DNA from 2 places in the Tessaracoccus aquimaris genome. Region 1 is predicted to be linked to the other one. Evidence: predicted binding sites of a transcription regulator. Region 1 holds the regulator's gene; the other holds the start of a gene.

The links. The regulator LexA, encoded in region 1, represses DNA repair genes until DNA is damaged. The targets are predictions, from matches to a motif close to TCGAACANNTGTTCGA.
Positions count from the first base shown of each region.
Region 2: recA (recombinase RecA) is a predicted target of LexA. The motif match lies at 8,229-8,244, and genes of this name have one in related genera.

Region 1 is NZ_CP019606.1:1,547,249-1,558,108, reverse strand. It holds gene BW730_RS20315 (sensor histidine kinase) at 1-105, opposite strand, end outside; gene BW730_RS07310 (response regulator transcription factor) at 167-808, opposite strand; gene BW730_RS07305 (ABC-F family ATP-binding cassette domain-containing protein) at 908-2,506, shown strand; gene BW730_RS07300 (cation transporter) at 2,592-2,801, shown strand; gene BW730_RS07295 (heavy metal translocating P-type ATPase) at 2,798-4,684, shown strand; gene BW730_RS07290 (Crp/Fnr family transcriptional regulator) at 4,681-5,361, shown strand; gene BW730_RS07285 (phosphoglucomutase/phosphomannomutase family protein) at 5,439-6,866, shown strand; gene lexA (transcriptional repressor LexA) at 6,940-7,674, opposite strand; gene BW730_RS18060 (hypothetical protein) at 7,912-8,241, shown strand; gene nrdR (transcriptional regulator NrdR) at 8,423-8,935, shown strand; gene BW730_RS07270 (vitamin B12-dependent ribonucleotide reductase) at 8,995-10,860, shown strand, end outside.
Region 2 is NZ_CP019606.1:724,773-735,632, forward strand. It holds gene BW730_RS03410 (thiamine-phosphate kinase) at 1-560, shown strand, start outside; gene BW730_RS03415 (hypothetical protein) at 565-1,470, opposite strand; gene BW730_RS03420 (FtsK/SpoIIIE family DNA translocase) at 1,632-4,148, shown strand; gene rimO (30S ribosomal protein S12 methylthiotransferase RimO) at 4,164-5,576, shown strand; gene pgsA (CDP-diacylglycerol--glycerol-3-phosphate 3-phosphatidyltransferase) at 5,573-6,181, shown strand; gene BW730_RS03435 (CinA family protein) at 6,213-6,692, shown strand; gene BW730_RS03440 (helix-turn-helix domain-containing protein) at 6,781-7,056, shown strand; gene BW730_RS03445 (DeoR/GlpR family DNA-binding transcription regulator) at 7,006-7,827, opposite strand; gene BW730_RS03450 (DUF3046 domain-containing protein) at 7,991-8,185, shown strand; gene recA (recombinase RecA) at 8,367-9,410, shown strand; gene BW730_RS03460 (regulatory protein RecX) at 9,400-9,918, shown strand; gene rny (ribonuclease Y) at 10,135-10,860, shown strand, end outside.

The sequences.
Region 1 (10,860 bases):
GTCGGCCGCGATCGTGCTGACCTGCAGCGCGAAGACCGACAGCGCGAGTGTCGGCTCGAACCAGCCGGATCTGGCATACAGGGGGCGCCGGGCTTCTGTGCTCACGAGCATCCCCCTCACATCCGTTGCGTTGGCCCATCTTCCAACCCCTGCGGGCCAGTTCAGGTCACCTTCGCGGCACGAGGCCCCATTCGTGGGCCCGGGCGGCAAGCGCCGCCCTGTTCCTCACGGCCAGGCGCCTCAGCAGCCGGCTGACGTAGGTCTTGACGGTGGTGGTCGCCAGGAACATCTCCTCGGCGATCTCGGCATTGCTGCGCCCCTGCCCGATCAGCATCAGCAGTCGCCGATCGGTCTCGGAGAGCGTTCCTGGCGGCTCCGCGCGGTTCGCGCGCGACGTCAACAGCGCCGTCACCAGCTTCGGGGAGACCAACGCCTCCCCGTTAGCCGCGCTGCGGATGCCGTGCAGGATCAGGCCGACGCTGTCGGACTTCAGCAGGAAGCCGTCGGCGCCCGCCTCGATGGCTCGCACCATCATCTGATCGTCGCCGAGCGCGGTGAAGCACAACACCTTGACGCTCAATGGAGGGGCCGTGAGGCGCCGCGTCACCTCGATGCCGTCGATCCCCGGAAGGTGGATGTCGACCACGGCGACGTCGGGTCGCACCGAGCGGGCCAGGTCGACGGCGGCGATCCCGTCTCCAGCCACGCCGACCAGTTCCAGGTCGGGGGTGCGGGCAAGGTAGGCCGCAACCGCCTCCTGAGCCAGGGGGTCGTCTTCGGCGAGAAGAACGCGGATCGTCGGCTCCATGGCGCACACGATAGCCCTGTGGGGCGGACCTCACCCGTCGGGGTGGCCTGGCGACGCGGCAGTTTTGGCTAATCGCGCCAGGAGCGACAGACTAGGTCGGTGCTACAGGTCAAGGACATCGAGGTGCGGGCAGGCGCCCGCTTGCTGCTTTCGCCTGTCAGTTTTCAGGTGATCCCGGGCGACCGGATCGGCCTCGTCGGCCGCAACGGCGCAGGGAAGACGACCCTGACGCGGATCCTGTCCGGCGAGTCCCAGCCCGCCGCAGGCACCGTCAACCGCACCGGCCAACTCGGCTACCTGCCGCAGGACCCCCGCTCCGGTGACCCCGAACAGATCGCCCGCGACCGCATCCTCGGCGCCCGCGGCCTCGACCAGGCCATCCGCCGGATGCGGCGCACCGAGGAGACCATGGCCAGCGCCGACGGCGCCGAACGCGACGAGGCCATGTCGGCATACACCCGCGCCGAGGCCGCCTTCCTCGCCGCGGGAGGCTACGCGGCGGAGTCGGAGGCCGCGCGGATCGCGTCGAACCTCGGCCTGCCCGACCGGGTGCTCGGCCAGCCCCTCAAGACGCTCTCCGGTGGCCAGCGGCGCCGCATCGAACTGGCAAGGATCCTGTTCTCCGACGCCGACACGCTCCTGCTCGATGAGCCGACCAACCACCTCGACGCCGACTCCATCGTGTGGCTGCGCAGCTACCTGCAGGGCTTCGCGGGCGGGCTGATCATCATCTCCCACGACACGGCGCTGCTCGAGGCCGTCGTCAACAAGGTCTTCCACCTCGACGCGAACCGCTCCGAAATGGACGTCTACTCGATGGACTGGAAGCGGTACCTGCTGCAGCGCGAGACCGACGAGAAGCGCCGCAAGCGCGAACTGGTCAACGCGGAACGCAAGGCCGCCCAGTTGATGGCGCAGGCGGACAAGATGCGCGCGAAGGCCACGAAGGCCGTCGCGGCGCAGAACATGGCCAAACGGGCCGAGCGACTGCTCGCGGGCGTCGAGGGGGAGCGCGCCGTCGACCAGGTCGCCAAGATCCGCTTCCCCGACCCGGCACCCTCCGGCAAGACGCCCGTGCGGGGATTCGAGCTCAGCAAGTCCTACGGCTCGCTCGAGGTGTTCACCGCGGTCGATCTCGCGGTCGACCGAGGCTCGAAGGTCGTCATTCTCGGCCTGAACGGCGCGGGAAAGACCACCATGCTGCGCGTCCTCTACGGCATCGAGGAGCCGACTGCCGGCCGGGTCGAACTCGGCCACGGCGCGCGCGTCGGGTACTACGCGCAGGAACACGAGACCCTCGACGTCGACCGGTCCGTGCTCGCCAACATGGTCTCGGCCTCGCCCAACCTCAACGACACCGACGTGCGCAAGGTGCTCGGCTCGTTCCTGTTCACGGGCGATGACGTCGACAAGCCGGCCAGGGTGCTCTCCGGCGGCGAGAAGACGCGCCTTTCGCTTGCCATGCTCGTCGTCTCCGCCGCCAACGTGCTGCTGCTCGACGAGCCGACCAACAACCTCGACCCCGCGTCGCGGGCCGAGGTGCTCAGCGCGCTGCGCACCTATGCGGGCGCCGTCGTGCTCGTCACGCACGACCCGGGGGCCGTCGAGGCGCTGCATCCGGACCGGGTGCTTGTGCTGCCGGACGGCGTCGAGGACCTCTGGTCCGAGGACTACGCGGATCTGATCGACCTGGCTTGACGCAGGTCAAGGCGGTTCACGCCGCCAAGCGGTGACATGGGGGTGTCGGGCGATCCGGCCCGCACCCCAGTTCCAGGAGGAACCAATGTCCACCGTCACGCTCACCACCGTCCCCCTCACCTGCCCCAGTTGCATCGCAACCATCGAACGGGGCCTGGCGCGCCGTCCGGGCGTCGACGCCGTCAAGGTCCGCTTCGCCTCCAACGCCGTGCGCGTCGAGTACGACCCCGGCAAGGTGACCCGCGACGACCTCGTCGCCGACCTGGACGCGCTCGGGTACCCGGTGCGGAAATGAACGCCCGCGACGCCTTGACGGCCTCCAGCGGCGCGCTGCTGATCGCCGCGCTGGCCGCGCACGTCACGGGGGCCTCGCAGGTCGCCGCCGTGCTGCTGAGCGTCTCTGCGCTGCTGAGCCTCGGGCCGATCGCGCGGCGCGCGCTGCGCGCCCTTCGGGTGCGGGCCTTCAGCATCGATCTGCTCGTCACGATCGCCATCGTCGGCGCGCTCATCATCGGCGAGGCCACCGAGGCAGCGGTCGTCGGGTTCCTGTTCCTGTTCGGGGCCTGGCTGGAGGCGCGCACCCTCGAACGCACCCGCCGCTCGCTGCTTGCCCTCGTCGCGCTCGCCCCCACCCGCGCGACGATCGATCGCGACGGCGGACGGGTCGCCGTCGACGTCGAGGATGTGCTCCCCGGCGAGCGGGTGATCGTCACCACGGGGGAGCGGATCGCGGTCGACGGGACCGTGCTGACCGGCGACGCATGGGTCGACGAGTCCACGCTCACCGGCGAGCCGAGCCCGGTGCACAGGGTCGCTGGGGAACGCGTCCGCGCGGCCACGCTCCTGACGTCGGGCTACCTGGAGGTCGAGGCCGAACTGATCGGCGCCGAAACCACCTACGGCAGGATCATCGACCTGGTAGAGGAGGCGCAGGAATCGCGCACCAGGCGGCAGCGGTTCCTCGAACGGTTCGCCAGGTACTACACCCCGGGCGTGCTGCTCGCCTCCCTGCTGGTGTTCGCGCTCACCCGGGACGTCGAGTTCGCCCTGGTGTTCCTGGTGATCGCCTGCCCCGGCGCGCTCGTCATCTCCGTGCCCGTCGCCGCCGTCGCGGGCCTCGGCGCCATCGCCAGGCAGGGGGTGCTGATCAAGTCGGGCGAGGCGCTCGAGGCGCTCGCCTCGGCCGACACCCTCGTCGTCGACAAGACCGGGACGCTGACGCTCGGTCGCCCCGCCGTCACCGAGGTCGTCGCGGAGCCAGGCGTCGCGCGCGGGGACGTGCTGGAGAGTGCGGCGGCCGTCGAGTCGGCGAGCGAACACCCCTTGGGCGCCGCCATCGTCGCGGCAGCCAGGACCCGCGGCCTCCCGCTCGGTCGCCCCGAGGACATCTACGTGCTCACGGGCGCAGGCATCTCGGGTCGCCATGAGGGCCGCCGGATCGCCGTCGGCACCCCGGACTTCGTCACCGAGTTCGGCGCCCCGCCAGGGGTCGCGGCGCTGACCCGCGCCGACCGCCTCGAGGAGGAGGGCGCCAGCGTGGTGTTCGTCGCTGACGAGCGCCGACTGCTCGGCCTGATCGCCATCGCCGACCAGCCCCGCGCCGAGGCCGCCGACGCGATCCGGCGGCTCCGGGCGGCCGGGATCGAGCGGGTGGTCGCCCTCAGCGGGGACGCGGACGGCCCGACGAGGCGGGTCGCCGAGGCGTTGGGCGTCGACGAGGCACACGGCAGGCTGCTCCCAGCAGACAAGGCCGCGGCCGTCGCCGACCTGCAGGCCTCAGGTCGCACCGTCGTGATGCTGGGCGACGGCGTCAACGACGCCCCGGCGCTCGCACGGGCCGACGTGGGTGTCGCGATGGGCGTCGGCGGCACGGACGCCTCCGTCGAGACGGCCGACGTCGTCCTCCTCGGCGACAGGCTCGATCAGTTCGCGCACGCGAGGCGGGTGGCCCGGGCGACCGTGCGCGTGATGCGGCAGAACACGGCGCTCGCGCTCGCCACGGTCGCCGTACTGCTGGTGGGGGTCCTGAGCCGCGACATCGGGTTGGCGGGTGGCATGCTGGTGCACGAGGCGAGCGTGCTGCTGGTGATCGTGAACGCGCTGCGCCTGACGAGAATGCGCGGGCCGGCCGCCACGGAGGCGTCGAGGCTCCCGCTGGTCGAGGAGGCGAGGCGATGACCCATCGGGGCTCCTGCGTCGGCCGGGTGCCGATCTTCGCGGGGCTGACCGCCGCCCAACAGGGCGAGGTCGCCCGGCTTGCGAGGCCGTTGCGGCTCGACAGGGGCGAGGTGGCCCAACGCCCCGGCGAGCGCGCCGGCACCTTGCTGGTGGTGCACTCCGGCGCACTTCGCGTGTCGAGGGTTGCGCCGGGCGGGCAGGAGCAGGTCCTGCGGGTTCTGCACCCCGGCGACTTCGTCGGGGAGATCGGCTTCGTCACCGGAGACGCGGACGACCGGCTCGCCGTCAGCGTCGAGCCGGCAGAGGTGTGCAGTTTCCGACACCGGGATCTGGAGGACCTGGTGAACCGGTTCCCCGACATCGGGCTGCGGATGCTGCGGGCCGTCACGCGGCGACTGTCAGCGGCGGAGGCGTCGCTCGCGGCGGTGAGCGGGGTCGACGCCGGCGCGCGGGTCGCGGGCTACCTGCTGGAACTGCCCGCCCGGTGGAGCGACGGTCGCCCCGCCGTCACCTTCCCGGTGCCGAAGCGCGACGTCGCCTCGCTGCTCGGACTGAGCCCGGAGACGCTCAGCAGGCGTCTGGGTGCCCTCAGCAGGGCAGGCCTGATCCGCGTCGACAAGGCAACCGTCGAACTGCACGACCCGGAAGCTTTGGCGAGGATCGCCGAGACACAGTGAGCGACGTGTGCATGATGGTTGCGCATTCGCTCGTTAGGATGACCGGCTCTCCGGGGGGCCCGGTCTACTGTTGAGGCGTGGCACGAATCAACTTTGGCACTGGCGGCTGGCGGGCAATCATCGGAGACGAGTTCATCAGGGCGAACGTGCGGCTGCTCAGCGCAGCCCTCGCGGCTCGGATGCGCGACGAGGGCGTCGCGGACGAGGGGATCGTGATCGGTTACGACCGCCGGTTCCTCTCGGACGTCGCGGCGCAGTGGGCGGCGGAGGTGTTCGCCGGGTACGGCATCCCGACAAAGGTGATCAAGGTCGCCCAGGCGCCGACCCCGCTGATCATGTGGACGGTCAAGGACCAGAACCTGCCGTACGGCATGGCCATCACCGCGTCCCACAACCCCGCGCTGTACAACGGCATCAAGGTGTTCACCCGCGGCGGCAAGGACGCCGACGAGGACGTGACGCTCGACGTCGAGCGCCGGATGGAGGCCCTCGAGGGCGCGCCGGAGGCCGACATCGCCTCGATCGCCTACCCCAAGGCCATCGCGACGGGTGCCGTCGAGGAGATCAACACCTTCAACGGCTACATCGACTCGATCATCTCCCAGATCAACATGGAGGCGATCCGCGAGGCGGGGCTCAAGGTCGCGCTCGACCCGATGTTTGGCGTGTCGAAGACCTCTCTCCAGACCATCCTGATGACCGCCCGCGTCGACGTGGAGGTCATCAACGACCGCCACGACACGCTCTTCGGCGGCAGGCTCCCGTCGCCGACCTCCCACACGCTGCAGGCGCTTTCGCGCTACGTGGTGGAGAACAAGTGCGACCTCGGCATCGCCACCGACGGTGACGCCGACCGGATCGGCATCATCGACGACCTGGGCAACTTCCTGCACCCCAACCAGTTGCTGGTGATCCTCTACTACTACCTGCTCAAGTACAAGGGTTGGAAGGGCGCGGTCGTGCGCAACGTCGCGACCACCTCGCTGCTTGACGACGTCGCCACGATGTTCGGCGAGGAGTCCCACGAGGTCCCCGTCGGATTCAAGTGGATCTCCGGCAAGATGCTCGAGACCGACGCCATCATCGGCGGCGAGAGCTCCGGCGGCCTCACGGTGCGCGGCCACATCTCCGGCAAGGACGGCATCTACGCCGCCGCGCTGCTCGTCGAGATGATCGCGGTCGTCGGCAAGCCCATGAGCCAGATCTACAAGGAGATCGTCGGCCAGTTCCCGCCGCACTACATGGCAGAGACGGACTTCTCATTCGACCCGGAGCGCAAGCCGGAGATCCTCAACACGCTGATGGTCGAGAAGCGGCTGCCCGAGTTCTCCGAGCCCGTCGTGCGCACCTCCTACGAGGACGGCTGCAAGGTCTACTTCGAGGACGGTTGGATCATCGCGCGCTTCTCGGGCACCGAGCCGCTGCTGCGCATCTTCTGCGAACTCCCCGACCGGGAGCGGGCCGAGCGCTGCTGCGACGAGTTCCGCGCATTCCTGGGCCTCTGAGCCCCTAGACGAAGGCGGCCGACGCGTTGGCGTCGGCCGGTTCCTTCGTCTTCGCCTTGGCGTTGGCTCCTGCTCAGAGCTTGCGCATCACCGCGACGACCTTGCCCATGATCTGCGCGTGGGTGCCGTCGATGGGGGAGTACCGCTCGTTGTGCGGCAGCAGCCACACCTCGCCGTCCCTGCGGCGCAGCGTCTTGACGGTGGCCTCGTCGTCAAGGAGGGCCGCCACGATGTCGCCGTTGATGGCGTCGTTCTGCCTGCGCACCACGACCCAGTCGCCGTCGCAGATCGCCGCCTCGATCATCGAGTCGCCCTTGACCTCGAGCATGAAGATCTCGCCATCGCCGACCAACTGCTTCGGAAGCGCGAACACGTCGTCGACCTGCTGCTCCGCAAGGATCGGCCCGCCCGCCGCGATGCGGCCAAGCAGGGGAGCCGCGACGGAGCGGGGCGCCGAGTCGAAGTGCTGCGTCGGGTCGAGGTCCTCGGAGCTTTCGCCCGGCATCTGGACTACGACGGCGCGGGGCCGGTTCGGATCGCGGCGCAGGAACCCCTTCTCCTCCAGCACCTTGAGTTGGTAGGCGACCGACGACGTCGACGCCAGGCCGGCGCGCGTGGCGACCTCGCGGATGCTCGGTGGATAACCGACCTCCTCGATCGACTCGCGGATCACCTGGAGGATCGCCATCTGGCGCGCGGTGAGGCCGTGCAGGTCCTCCGGGCCGTCCGGCAGCGGGGTGATGCTGCCGAACTCGGCGGCGAGCGAGGCGTTGGTGGGCCGTCCGCGGCGTGGGGTCTTGTCGGGCATGGACCCACTGTAGCCGCTGAACGAACGTGTGTTCGAAATTGGGCAGCGTGTCTTCGCTTCTCCCTGACTGCGTCCTGGTCGCGGGACGACACGCCGAAACGAAACTGTCGGAGGCGTCGTGTTGAGTGCTTCTTGAGGGCGACGCGACACGTGGATCGAACGGATGTTCCATTTCGAGAGTCGAGGCGCTAAGCTCAGTAATCGAACAGTTGTTCTAGGACGAGAGGGGTGGTCCCCATGGCCGCTGCAGTTTCTTTCCAGGTCGTTGACGCAGGGTCCCGCAGAGTCGTCACCGTTACGCCTGCCGGCCGCCCCGATCTCCGCCTCCCCGTCGCCCACCCCAGGCGTGGCGAGCGCCCCGGCGCGACCGCTAGGGTCGCCTCGTGCGTCGCCTCCCGTCCGGCGCCCAGGTCGCCGTGGCTTGTCGCAAAGGTGGCGCTGGTCGGTGCGCTGACCGTCGTCGGTGGGGCGATGTGCGTCGGTCAGTTCGCGGCCAACGCCACACCCGATCCGGCGTTCGAGTACGTCGCCGGAGACCCGGGCTGGGCGCACGTCACGCAGCCGTGAGCGTGGCCTAGTCAGCGCTTCGGCGTGTCGCCCCTGGAGTGCTTGTCTGGGGTGCCGGGCCAGCCTAGAATTCCTATATCTAGTGGTTCTGGGCGTGTCGCTACACAAGGGCTTGTGGTTTTGAGCTGAACGTGGCACCTTGGTACCTCCGCAGGGGATTCACGAGGGAAGGTCCACGACAATGCACTGCCCGTTCTGCAGGCACGGCGACACCAAGGTGTCGGATTCGCGTGCCACAGAGGATGGTTCGGCCATCCGGCGCAGGCGTGCATGCCCGATGTGTGAGCGCAAGTTCACCACCGTCGAGCAGATCGTGCTGACCGTCGTGAAGCGCTCCGGGGTCGTCGAGGCGTTCAGCAGGGACAAGGTCATCCGTGGGGTGTCGAAGGCCTGCAAGGGTCGTCCCGTGACACCCGCGCAGTTGGCATCGCTCGCCCAGCGGGTCGAGGAGTCGCTGCGTGCCTCAGGGTTCGCGGAGATCCCGTCCGAGAAGATCGGGGTCGCCATCCTTGGGCCGCTCGAGGAGTTGGACGCCGTCGCGTACCTGCGCTTCGCAAGCGTCTACAAGAACTACGACTCGGTCGACGACTTCCAGAGAGAGATCGACACGCTGCGACTCAGCGTGTCGCAGCAACCGCCGCAGGGCAGTCAGGTCCTCGTCGGCGCGCTCAGCCAGGAACCGCTGATCAGTTGACGCTCAGCGCCAGCACACTCATCTGACACACAACACCGGATACACACGAGGGGAAAACAATGACCGCCACTGCCGCGCGCGGAACACGCCGCAAGAACTCGGAGACCCAGGGCAAGGGCCTCACCATCGGGCGCGTCTTCACCAAAGAGGGGGTGCACCCCTACGACGAAGTGGAGTGGGACCGCCGCGACGTGGTGCAGACCAACTGGAGGACCGGCGAGACCGTCTTCGAGCAGCACGGGGTCGAGTTCCCGTCGTCGTGGAGCGTCAACGCCTCCACGATCGTCACCACCAAGTACTTCCGTGGAGCGCTCGGCACCGAACAGCGCGAGGCCAGCCTCAAGACGCTGATCGACCGGGTCGTCACCACCTACGCCAAGGCGGGCCAGGACTTCGGCTACTTCGCCACCGAGCAGGACGGCGAGATCTTCGAGCACGAGCTCACCTGGATGCTGCTCAACCAGTACTTCTCCTTCAACTCGCCTGTCTGGTTCAACGTCGGCACCCCCTCGCCGCAGCAGGTCAGCGCGTGTTTCATCCTGTCGGTCGACGACTCCATGGACTCGATCCTCAACTGGTACAAGGAAGAGGGCTTCATCTTCAAGGGCGGCTCCGGTGCCGGCCTGAACCTGTCGCGGATCCGCTCGTCGAAGGAACTGCTGAGCTCCGGTGGCACCGCCTCGGGCCCCGTGTCCTTCATGCGCGGCGCAGACGCCTCTGCCGGCACCATCAAGTCGGGCGGCGCGACCCGCCGGGCCGCGAAGATGGTCGTGCTGGACGTCGACCACCCCGACATCGAGGAGTTCGTCGAGACGAAGGCGCGCGAGGAGGACAAGATCCGTGCGCTGCGCGACGCCGGGTTCGACATGGACCTCGGCGGCAAGGACATCACCTCGGTCCAGTACCAGAACGCCAACAACTCGGTGCGCGTGAACGACGAGTTCATGGCTGCCGTGGAGAGCGGCTCCGCGTTCGGGCTGCGCGCCCGCGGCGACGGCTCGGTGATCGAGGAGGTCGACGCCAAGACCCTCTTCCGCAAGATCGCCAAGGCCGCGTGGGAGTGCGCCGATCCCGGCATCCAGTACAACGACACCATCAACGCGTGGCACACCAACCCGGAGACCGGCCCCATCACGGCGTCGAACCCCTGCTCCGAGTACATGAGCCTCGACAACTCGTCGTGCAACCTGGCGTCGCTGAACCTGCTGAAGTTCCTCAAGGCCGACGGCACCTTCGACGCGGAGTTGTTCGTCAAGGCCGTCGAACTGATCATCACCGCGATGGACATCTCGATCTGCTTCGCCGACTTCCCGACGGAGCCGATCGGCGAGACCACCCGCAACTTCCGCCAGCTCGGCATCGGCTACGCCAACCTCGGCGCGCTGCTGATGGCGATGGGCAAGGGCTATGACACCGAGGGTGGCCGCTCCACCGCTGCTGCCATCACGTCGATCATGACGGGCGCCTCGTACCGTCGCAGCGCAGAACTCGCGGCCGTGGTCGGTCCGTACAACGGCTACGCGGTCAACGCCGATGCCCACCAGCGCGTGATGCGCAAGCACCAGGCCGCCAACGATGACCTGCGCGTGCTGCCCGATGACCGTGCGCTGCACGCCGTCGCGACCCGCGAGTGGGACGAGGTGGTCAGCACCGGCACCGTCAACGGCTTCCGCAACGCCCAGGCCTCCGTGCTCGCGCCCACCGGCACCATCGGCTTCATGATGGACTGCGACACCACGGGCGTCGAGCCCGACTTCTCGCTGGTCAAGTTCAAGAAGCTGGTCGGCGGCGGCTCCATGCAGATCGTCAACCAGACGATCCCGCGGGCGCTGAAGCGGCTCGGCTACAACGCCGAGGAGATCGAGGCGATCGTCGAGTTCATCAGCAGCAAGGGCCACGTCGTCGGCGCCCCCGGTCTTGCCGCG
Region 2 (10,860 bases), 820 kb from region 1:
GCAGCGCGTCCGCCATCGCCATCTGCGTGACCGCCATCGGCGACCTCGAGGGCCGCCGCCCCATCACCCGCGGCGGCGCGAAGGCCGGCGAGGTCGTCGCAGTGAAGGGCAACCTGGGCTGGTCGGCGGCCGGGCTCACCGTGCTGCAGCGCGGCTTCGGGTCGCCGAAGGACATGGTCGCCGAGCACCTGACGCCGAGCGTGCCCTACGGCCAGGGCATCGTCGCGAGCGACGCGGGCGCCACGGCCATGCTCGACATCTCCGACGGACTGCTCGCCGACCTCGGCCACCTGTGCGAGCGCTCCGGCGTCGGGATCGACGTGGACACGAGCCTCCTCGAGATCCCCGACGGCGTCTCCCGGGTCGCTGCGGCAACCGGCAAGAACCCGCTCGGGTTCGTGATCGCCGGGGGAGAGGATCACGCGCTCGCCGCGACCTTCCGCAACGAGGCCGTCGTGCCGAAGGGCTGGCGCGTCGTCGGAACCGTCAACGACTCCGGGGCCGTCACGGTCGACGGCGAGCCATGGGAGGGCTCGGCGGGCTGGGACCACTTCGCCTGACCCGCTAGAAGCCCGGCGCGACCTGCTCCGGGAAGCCTGCGATCAGGCCAAGCCCACCGGCCGGTGCGCCCCCGATGGCGTCGGGAACCTCCAAGGTCAGCCGCATCACGGAGTCATCCGCGCGCACGTGCGTCACCTTCACGCCAGGCGTGACGGGAACGATGGACCTGGCGGCCTCTTCAGACGCGTCCCTGCCCGAGATGCAGGCCCAGGTCGAGGTCGCCCCGTCCTTGACGCTGACGGCGATCGCCGTTGGATGGTCCTCGTTGAAGGTCGACACCACTGCGACGTGGGCGCCCGCCAGACAGGGCAGCAGGTCCGTGACACCAGGGGCCTTCGAGGCGGGCGACGCGTCGCTCAGGATCTGATCCATCCCCGGGGAGAAGGAGACCAAGGTGTCGTCCCTGACCGCGACCTCAGGCGGCGCGAAGGGCCCGTCGGCTCCCGGTGCAGGCTCGAACCGGTCACCGTCGCGGGTATACCCCGCCATCTCGAGGGCTGCCACGGCCTCGTCGCGCGCGGACTCGCCGAGCGAGCCGAAAGCAGCGAACTGGCGAAGGCCGCCGCCGGTCCCGGAGAGCGACCAGGCGTAGTCGAGGCTCTCCGGTCCTGCCCACGCGCCTGGGGACTGCGTGGTTCCCAGGTGCTGGGCGTACCGGAGCCAGGCGCCCGCTTGCGAGTCGGGGCGTGGCGGCTCGGTCGGCGAAGCGCCCCACGCCTTCGCCGCGCCGGCAGCGTCGAAGATGAAGACCGCAAGCGGCGTATCGGGATCGACGCCGCCCACGGCGCCTAAGGCCTCAGCCGCGACATTGCCGCGGCCCGTCAGAACGTCCAGCGGGTTGCTCCCGCCGTTCGAGCAGGCGGTCAGTACGAGCAGGCTGGACATGGCAAGTGTGGTGAAACGACGCACGACCCGAGGCTATGGGCTAGTCAGCCCGAGTTCGCGCGGTCGCCCTCGGTGGTCACCAACTGTTCACCTGTTGGCCTTCGCGACACGCCCAGGCATCGAATCGCCCGCGCGGCGGCGTGGGGAACCGGGCGACCGGGGCCGCGTGAGTTAGCGTTAGGCCCATGGCGTCCCGCGGAACTTCCTCCTCAGCGCGGAATACCAGCACTTCGACGCGCTCGAAAAGCACGTCCGGCGCTGCACGTTCCCCCAGCAAGAAACCGGCCCCACGGCCGACGACCCGTTCGTCGTCGGCCGCGACCAAGCGCACCACGGCGCAGACCAAGGTGATGCCGAAGCAGGGCCCCGGCGTGGGAATCACGATCCTCAAGGGCATCGGCAAGGCGTTCGCGGGCCTGGCCCACGGCGTCGGGTGGGTCGCGCGCAGCTTCGGTGGCGCCGCCAAGGACGTCGATCCTAAGCTCCGCCGCGACGGCTGGGGCCTGCTGCTGCTCGCGCTCGGCATCATCGTGGCCGCGCGCTTCTGGTTCGCGCTGCCCGGCCCCGTCGGCAACGGCCTCGGGATCGCCATCTCCACCGTCTTCGGATCGCTGTCGGTCGTGGTGCCCGCAGTGCTGCTCTACGGCGCCTGGCGCGTGCTTCGCCACCCGCGTGAGGTCGAGGTCGCACCGCGCACGGGCCTCGGCTGGACCCTGATCACGCTGGGCGTGCTCGGCCTCGTCCACATCGCCCGCGGACTGCCGCTGCCGACCGACATGGACGCCGTGCGCGCGGCAGGCGGCGTCGTCGGCTACGTCAGTTCCAGCATCCTCACCGACCTGCTCACCGCGTGGGTCTCGGTGCCGATCCTCAGCATCATCACGCTGTTCGGCGTCCTGATCGTGATCGGCAGGCCCCTCAACGAGATCGTGCGTGGCATCGGTGCCCTGTTCGGGTCGCTCGTCGAGCGCGACGACGAGCCCAAGGAGAAGCTCAAGCTGGGCGTCGACGTCCCGTACGACACGCCGCTGATCGAGGACCCGGTCGAGCATCTCGACGACGAGGTGTACGAGCCCTCCGAGGACTTCTATCTCCCGCCTGCCGACCCGGAGCCCGAGCCCGAGCCCGTCAAGTCCCGGCCCGCTGCAGGCCTCCCCAAGGACGAGCCGAGGGACCTCGAGCCACCCCAGCACACGCCCGCGCCGCCTCGGGCGGAGCAGCTCCAACTGAGCGGCGACATCGCCTACCTGCTCCCCGAGGAGCAGCTGCTCAAGTCCGGCACCAAGCCGAAGGCCCGCACCGAGTCCTCCGACAAGGTCGTGCGCCAACTCGCGGCGGTCCTGACGGAGTTCGAGATCGACGCCCGCGTCACCGGCTACACCCGTGGCCCGACAGTGACCCGCTACGAGGTCGAACTCGGGTCGGCGATCAAGGTCAGCAAGGTCACCGGCCTTGCGGACAACATCGCTTACGCCGTCGGATCCAACGAGATCCGGATCCTGACGCCGATCCCGGGTAAGTCCGCGATCGGCATCGAGATCCCGAACCTCGACAAGGAGGTCGTCAGCCTCGGCGACGTGCTCCGCTCGCAGAAGGCCAAGAGCGACCATCACCCCATGACCGTGGGCCTCGGCAAGGACGTCGAGGGAGGCTTCGTGCTCGCCAACATGGCCAAGATGCCTCACCTTCTCGTGGCGGGCGCGACCGGCTCCGGAAAGTCGAGCTTCATCAACTCGCTGATCACCTCGATCATGATGCGCTCAACGCCCGACGAGGTGCGCCTGCTACTCGTCGACCCGAAGCGCGTCGAGCTGAACCAGTACGAGGGCATCCCGCACCTCGTCACCCCCATCATCACCAGCCCCAAGAAGGCCGCGGAGGCCCTCGCGTGGGTGGTGCGTGAGATGGACATGCGCTACGACGACCTCGCCGCGTTCGGCTTCCGCCACGTCGACGACTTCAACAAGGCCGTCCGTGCGGGTCAGGTGAAGGTGCCGGAGGGGTCAGAGCGGGTGCTGACGCCGTACCCGTACCTGCTCGTGGTGGTCGACGAGCTCGCCGACCTCATGATGGTCGCCCCGCGCGACGTCGAGGAGTCGGTCGTGCGGATCACCCAGCTCGCGCGTGCCGCGGGCATCCACCTGGTGCTCGCCACGCAGCGCCCCTCCACCGACGTCGTGACGGGCCTCATCAAGGCCAACGTGCCGTCGCGCCTCGCGTTCGCCACGTCGTCGATGACCGACTCCCGCGTCATCCTCGACCAGCCCGGCGCCGAGAAGCTCGTCGGCAAGGGCGACGGGCTGTTCCTGCCGATGGGCGCGGGCAAGCCGATCCGCGTGCAGGGCGCCTGGGTCAACGAGTCCGAGATCCGCGAGATCGTCGGCTTCATCAGCGAACAGTTGCAGCCCAACTACCGCGAGGACGTCACCGTCGCGGCCGGGGCGGAGAAGAAGGTCGTCGACGACATCGGCGACGACATGGAACTCGTCCTCGACGCCTGCCGGCTTGTCGTCGAACTGCAGCTCGGGTCGACCTCGATGCTGCAACGCAAGCTCCGCGTCGGCTTCGCCAAGGCAGGCCGCCTCATGGACATCCTCGAGAGCAGGGGAGTGGTCGGCCCGTCGGAAGGCTCGAAGGCGCGCGAGGTGCTCGTCAAGCCCGACGACCTGGACGACGTTCTGGTGAACCTTTCGGCGGGCTGAGCAATAATGGGCCCAATGTCTACGCCACTGAGATCGGTCCACATCGCGTCGCTCGGCTGCGCCCGCAACGACGTCGACTCCGAGGAGCTCGCCGCACGGCTCGAGCTCGGGGGTTTCGTGCTGGTCGACGACGCCGAGGACGCCGAGACGGTGGTGGTCAACACCTGCGGCTTCGTCGAGCAGGCCAAGAAGGACTCGATCGACACGCTGCTGGCCGCCGCCGACCTCAAGGACGACGGCGTGGTGAAGTCCGTGGTCGCCGTCGGCTGCATGGCGGAACGCTACGGCGTCGAACTTGCCCAGTCGCTTCCGGAGGCCGACGCGGTGTTCGGCTTCGACGCCTACACCGACATCGCCGACCGGCTGCGCTCCATCCTCGACGGCGAGAAGCCGATCTCGCACGTCCCACGCGACCGCCGCAAGCTGCTGCCCCTCACCCCGTCGGCCCGCCCTGCCGCAGCGGCGGGCATCGCCACGCCGGGCCACGCGCCGCTCCCCGACGGGCTGGCCCCGCAGAGCGGCCCGCCGACGCTGCGCCGCAGGCTTGGGCGCGGCCCATCAGCGTCGCTGAAGATCGCCTCCGGCTGCGACCGGCGCTGCGCATTCTGCGCCATCCCCGCCTTCCGTGGCAGCTACCTGTCGCGCCCCCTTGACGAGTTGGAGGCGGAGGCCCGCTGGCTCGTCGAGGACGGCGTCAAGGAGGTCTTCCTCGTCTCGGAGAACACCTCGTCCTACGGCAAGGACCTCGGCTCGGACCATCGCCTTGAGCGACTGCTGGAGCGTCTCTCCGCGGTGGACGGGCTCGAATGGATCCGGGTGTCCTACCTGCAGCCCGCCGAGATCCGCCCAGGGCTGATCGACGCCATGTTCGGCATCGACAAGGTGGTGCCCTACTTCGACCTCAGCTTCCAGCACGCGTCCAAGTCGGTGCTGCGCTCGATGCGACGGTTCGGCGACCCGGACAGCTTCCTGTCGCTGATCGGCATGATCCGCTCCCGCTCGCCCCACGCTGGCATCCGCAGCAACGTCATCGCGGGATTCCCCGGCGAGACCGAGGCCGACGTGGAGATCCTGCGGCAGTTCATCATCGACGCGAACCTCGACGTGCTCGGCGTCTTCGGCTACTCCGACGAGGAGGGCACCGAGGGGGCCGACCTCGCCGGTCACCTGCCGGAGGAGGAGATCGAGGAGCGCCGCGCGATGCTCGCCGACGTTGCCATCGAGGTCTGCGAGGCCCGTGCGGACGACCGGATCGGCGAGGACGTGATCGTGCTCGTTGAGGAGGCCGACGGCACCGGTCGCGCCATGCACCAGGCGCCCGAGACCGACGGCGTCGTGACCCTCGACCTGCCCGCAGCCGTGGGCGACATCATCTCCGCCCGCGTGACCGACTCGGACGGCATCGACCTGATCGCGGAGGCGAAGTGAGCGACAACACGGTGGCAGCCAAGCCGAGCAACTGGAATGTGCCAAACATCCTGACGGTGATCCGGATCATCCTGGTGCCGGTCTACGTGGTGCTGCTGTTCATGGGACCCGAGGTGTTCTCCTGGCGCCTCGCCGCCACCATCGTGTTCCTTGTCGCGATGCTGACGGACCTGGCCGACGGTTTCATCGCGCGCAAGTACAACCTGATCACCGACTTCGGGAAGCTCTGGGACCCGATCGCCGACAAGGCCCTCACCGGCGCGGCGTTCATCTGCCTCAGCATCCTCGGTGAACTGCCGTGGGCGTTCACCATCATCATCCTGCTCCGCGAGTGGGGCATCACGTGGGTGCGCGAACGGTTGAAGAAGTACGGCACCGTGATGGCCGCCAACAAGGGCGGAAAGGCCAAGACGGTCACCCAGACCGTCGCGCTGATCCTGTTCAACCTGAACCTGGACTTCCTTCCCGGCCCGCTCCAGGTGCTCGCCTGGGTCCTGATGTGGGCCGCACTGATCCTGACGGTCGTAACGGGGTTCGACTACCTGCGGCACGCCTGGCGGATCCGCCGCGACGCGCTCAAGGGGACGGACGAGTCGGTAGCCTGAATGGGGTAACCACCTAAGACCTGGAGGAAACATGTCGCTGGCCGAAGACGTCATCAAGAAGATGACCGGGCGTTCGATCACCCTGTCGACGTGTGAATCGCTCACCGGCGGCGGCATCGGCGCGGCGCTCACGGCCGTGCCCGGCGCATCTGCGGTGTTCCGCGGGGCGCTGGTGACCTACGCCCGCGAACTGAAGGCCTCCCTCGCGGGGGTCGACGAGGAACTGATCGCGAACGAGGGCGTCGTCAACGAGTTGACGGCTCTGCAGATGGCGCTCGGCGCGCAGTCCGCGTGCGACTCCGACTGGGCCGTGTCCACCACCGGCGTGGCGGGCCCGACCGAGACCGACGGCGCGAAGGTCGGCACCGTGTGGTTCGCCGTGGTCGGCCCGCGCGTCGGGATGTCCGACTGGCCGCAGTACACGGAACTCAAGCAGTTCGAGGGCGACCGGGAGCAGATCCGCTCCGCCGCGATCGACTACTCGATGGAGATGTTGCTGCGCGTTTTGTGAGCGTTTCGCCAGCGGGGAACAAAACCCGAATCGCTCGTGTTGTACCACCCGACGGCGGGCATCCGGCCCGCCAGCAAGGTAGGTAGCCGTGAAGACGATTCTTATTCGTAAGGTAATGGGCGAGACTCTCCGGGAACTCCGGATGGCGGCCGGCATGACCCTGCGTGAGGTCTCCATGGCCAGCATGGTCTCACTTGGATACCTGTCCGAGATCGAGCGCGGTCACAAGGAGGCGTCGAGCGAGGTGCTGTTCTCCATTGCGTCTGCCCTTGATGTGTCGCTCTCCGATCTGATGATCAGCATCAGCGGAAAGCTAGCTACCCTCGAAGCCGAGCGCATGCCGCGAGTTGCCGCGGCCGCCTGAGACAGGGCCCTCGTCGCCGCGACCCGCGTCGACGACATGAACCTCGATGCCGGCGTCACGGAACGCTTCCAGTTCGTCCTCGGGTGCACCCGAATCGGTGACCAGGACCTGGAAGTCCGTGACGTCGGCCATTTTCGCCAGCGTCCGGTTCCCGATCTTGCTCGAGTCGACGGCCACGATGACGCGCTGTGCGCGCTCGATCATCGCGTAATTGGTGCGGGCCTCGATCTCGTCGTGCGTCGTGAGCCCACCCGTTGCGCTCACCCCGTCCGCGCCGATCACCGCCGTGCCGACGTTGACCAGTTTCATGGTCGACTCGGCGAGCGAGCCGACCAGTTCGAGTGAACTTGAGCGAAGCACGCCTCCCGCGATCAACACACGCGCCTGGCCCTGCTCGGCGGCCTCGAGGCCGATGCTGAGCGAGTTCGTGATGATGGTCAGGTCGTCGCGGCTGCGCAGCGCGCGCAGCACCTCTGCGGTGGTGGTGCCCCCCGTCAGCCCTATCGCGTGCTTGCCGTGCGGGATCAGTGACGCGACCGTCCGCGCTATCCGGCGCTTCGACTCCTGGTTACGCCCATCGCGCAGCCTGACCGGTAGTTCCCGGTTCCCCTTCATCGGGCGCGCCCCGCCGTGGGTGCGCTCCAGGAGGCCCTGGGCGGCGAGCAGCGCCACGTCGCGGCGGATCGTCGCGGCCGACGCGTCGAGAGCCTCCGCCAGGTACGCCAGCGGCAACTGACCCCGCTCGGTGAGCAGGGCGAGCAGCGCGACCATCCGGTCCGAACGCTTGTGTGAGGGGGTTCCAGGCGCATTCATCCGGCGGGCTCCTTCGCGCGAACCATCACTGTGAGCGCTCTGCTCACTCGGGTGAGCGATAGCTTACTCACTTCGGTCAGCGTCGTGAACAGCGCCGTCCAGCAGCGGGTACGGTAGGCGGGTGCGTGAGGTGGAGTTGTGGCAGCGACTGAACGAGGTGCTGCCTGGCGGGTATGCCGCGGCGTGGGCCGACCAGGTCGTGATGGAGGCCCTCGGAAGCCGCACCGTGCGCGAGGCGCTCGCCGCGGGCATCCCGTGCAAGCGGATCTGGCGCGCCGTCTGGGCGCAACTCGAACTGCCGGAGACGCTGCGCTGAAAATAGTGCCGCGCCGAAAAAAACTCGCGTGTCGCTTACGCATTCGAACGGGTGTTCGGTAAGCTGACGCGCAGTTCTCCACAGGAACCAGGCGCCGTGAAAGAAATGTCGGTGCCTCTTCCTAGAGTGATGGACGACGACATAACTGGCCCGCCCGGGTCAGCCCCAGGAAGGAAATCCGATGGCCGTTGCGGACCGTAACAAGGCGCTCGAGGCAGCGCTCGCCCAGATCGAGAAGGCCCACGGCAAGGGCTCCGTCATGAGGCTGGGGGAGGACAACCGCCAACCGATCGACGTGATCCCCACCGGATCGGTCGCCCTGGATGTCGCGCTCGGCATCGGCGGCCTGCCGCGCGGCCGCGTCGTGGAGGTCTACGGCCCCGAGTCCAGCGGTAAGACCACCGTCGCCCTGCACGCGATCGCCAACGCCCAAGCCGGCGGCGGCATCTGCGCCTTCATCGACGCCGAGCACGCGCTCGACCCCGACTACGCGCAGAAGCTTGGCGTCAACACAGACGAACTGTTGGTCTCGCAGCCCGACAACGGCGAGCAGGCGCTCGAGATCGCCGACACCCTGGTGCGTTCCGGCGCGCTCTCGCTGATCGTCATCGACTCTGTCGCCGCCCTGACGCCCCGTGCCGAGATCGAGGGCGAGATGGGCGACTCGCACGTCGGCCTGCAGGCCCGCCTGATGAGCCAGGCGCTCCGCAAGATGACCGGCGCGCTCAAGACCACCAACACCACCGCGATCTTCATCAACCAGCTCCGCGAGAAGATCGGCGTGATGTTCGGCAGCCCCGAGACCACCACCGGTGGCCGCGCGCTGAAGTTCTACTCGTCGGTGCGCCTCGACGTGCGTCGCATCGAGACGCTCAAGGACGGCACCGACATGGTCGGCAACCGCACCCGCGTCAAGGTGGTCAAGAACAAGGTCGCTCCGCCCTTCAAGCAGGCCGAGTTCGACATCATCTACGGAGAGGGCATCTCCCGCGAGGGCAGCCTGATCGACATGGGCGTCGACGCCGGCATCATCCGCAAGGCCGGTGCGTGGTTCACCTACGAGTCCGACCAGCTCGGTCAGGGCAAGGAGAACGCCCGCACGTTCCTGAAGAACAACCCCGACGTCGCCAACGAGATCGAGCGTCGGATCAGGCTCCACCTCGGCGTCGACAAGTCCGACATCCCCGAGGGCGTGAACCCGGAGACGGGCGAAGTTGACTTCTGAGCAGGGCGACGAGCGGGCCACCCAGATCGAGGTGGCCCGCAAGATCGCGCTCGATCAACTGGCCGTGCGGCAGCGCTCCGCCAAGGAACTCCGACAGGCGATGGACAAGCGGAACGTGCCGGCCGACGTGGCAGAGGAGATCCTCGAGCGGTTCACGGAGGTCGGCCTGGTCGATGATGCAGCCTTCGCCGCCGCGGTGACGCAATCCCGGGCAAGGAACAGCCTGCGCGGGAAGGCCCGGATCCGCCAGGAACTGCGGGAGAAGGGCGTCGACAGGGAGACCGCCGAGGAGGCGCTCGCCGAGCTCGACCCCGAGGAGGAGCTCGCCGCGGCGCTCGAGTTGGGCCGCAGGAAGGCGCGCAGCATGGCGCGCCTCGAGCCCCACGTCGCGCGGCGCAGGTTGGCGGGCGTGTTGGCCAGGCGCGGCTTCTCCAGCTCGGTCACGGCGGCCGTGCTTGCGGAGGTCACCGCGCAAGATCCGGTTGAGTTTTCCACAGGTGAGCAATAGGCTCTAGTGCAAGGTCACAGGACCCCGCATGAACTGACGGCCAGCCCCGAGCTGGCCTGCTGAACCGAAAATCTCTTCAGCGGCTTGTTGCCGCACGAACATCCTTAGGCGGCGCTGTCCCCAATCGGCGCCGAAGCAGTGCCCACCGCCGAAGGTGGCTCGCGTCGTGGATTGTGCGTCTCCTGTGCAGTCAGGACCTGCCAGGAGGAGAAGCGCGTGCCAGAACTAGGTTGGTTGCTAGCCGCTCTCGCCCTCGGCTGCGCGGTGGTGCTGGCCGTGCTGTTGGTGCGCCAAGGCGGGCAGATCCGACGCGAACGCGCAGGCCTCAACGAGGCCGCCACGGTGGAGGCGACGCAGTTGCGGGCCTCGGCCCAGGCCTCCGCCGATCAGCTTCGCGCGGACGCTGAGCGCAACGTCGAGGAATCAAAGGTCCGCGCCGCCGAGATCATCGAGGCGGCAGAGGTGCGCCGCACGGACGCCGACGCACACCACGAGACCAAGCGGGCAGAACTCCGCGAGGAGCGCGCGGCCCAGGAGCGCCGCGAGACCCGACTGCACGAGCGCGAGGATCGCGTCGCGGCCGACACTGAGGCCCTGGCCGTCCGCGCGGAACGACTTGAGGCCCAGAAGCTCAGCCTGCGCGAGCAGCGCGAGGATGTCGTCGCCAAGCGCGACGCCGTCGAACACGAACTGCAGCGGGTCGCGGGCCTATCGGTCGACGAGGCCAAGCACGAGGTGATCGCCGAGGCGGAGCGGCAGGCCAAGCTGACCGCCGCAGGCATCGCCCGAGACATCGAGGCCACCGCGCAGCGGGAGGCCGACAGGCGCGCCCGCTCGGTCATCGTCACCGCCATCCAGCGGGTCGCCTCCGAGCAGACGAACGAGTCGGTCGTCAGCACCGTCGACCTGCCGAGTGACGAGATGAAGGGCCGGATCATCGGG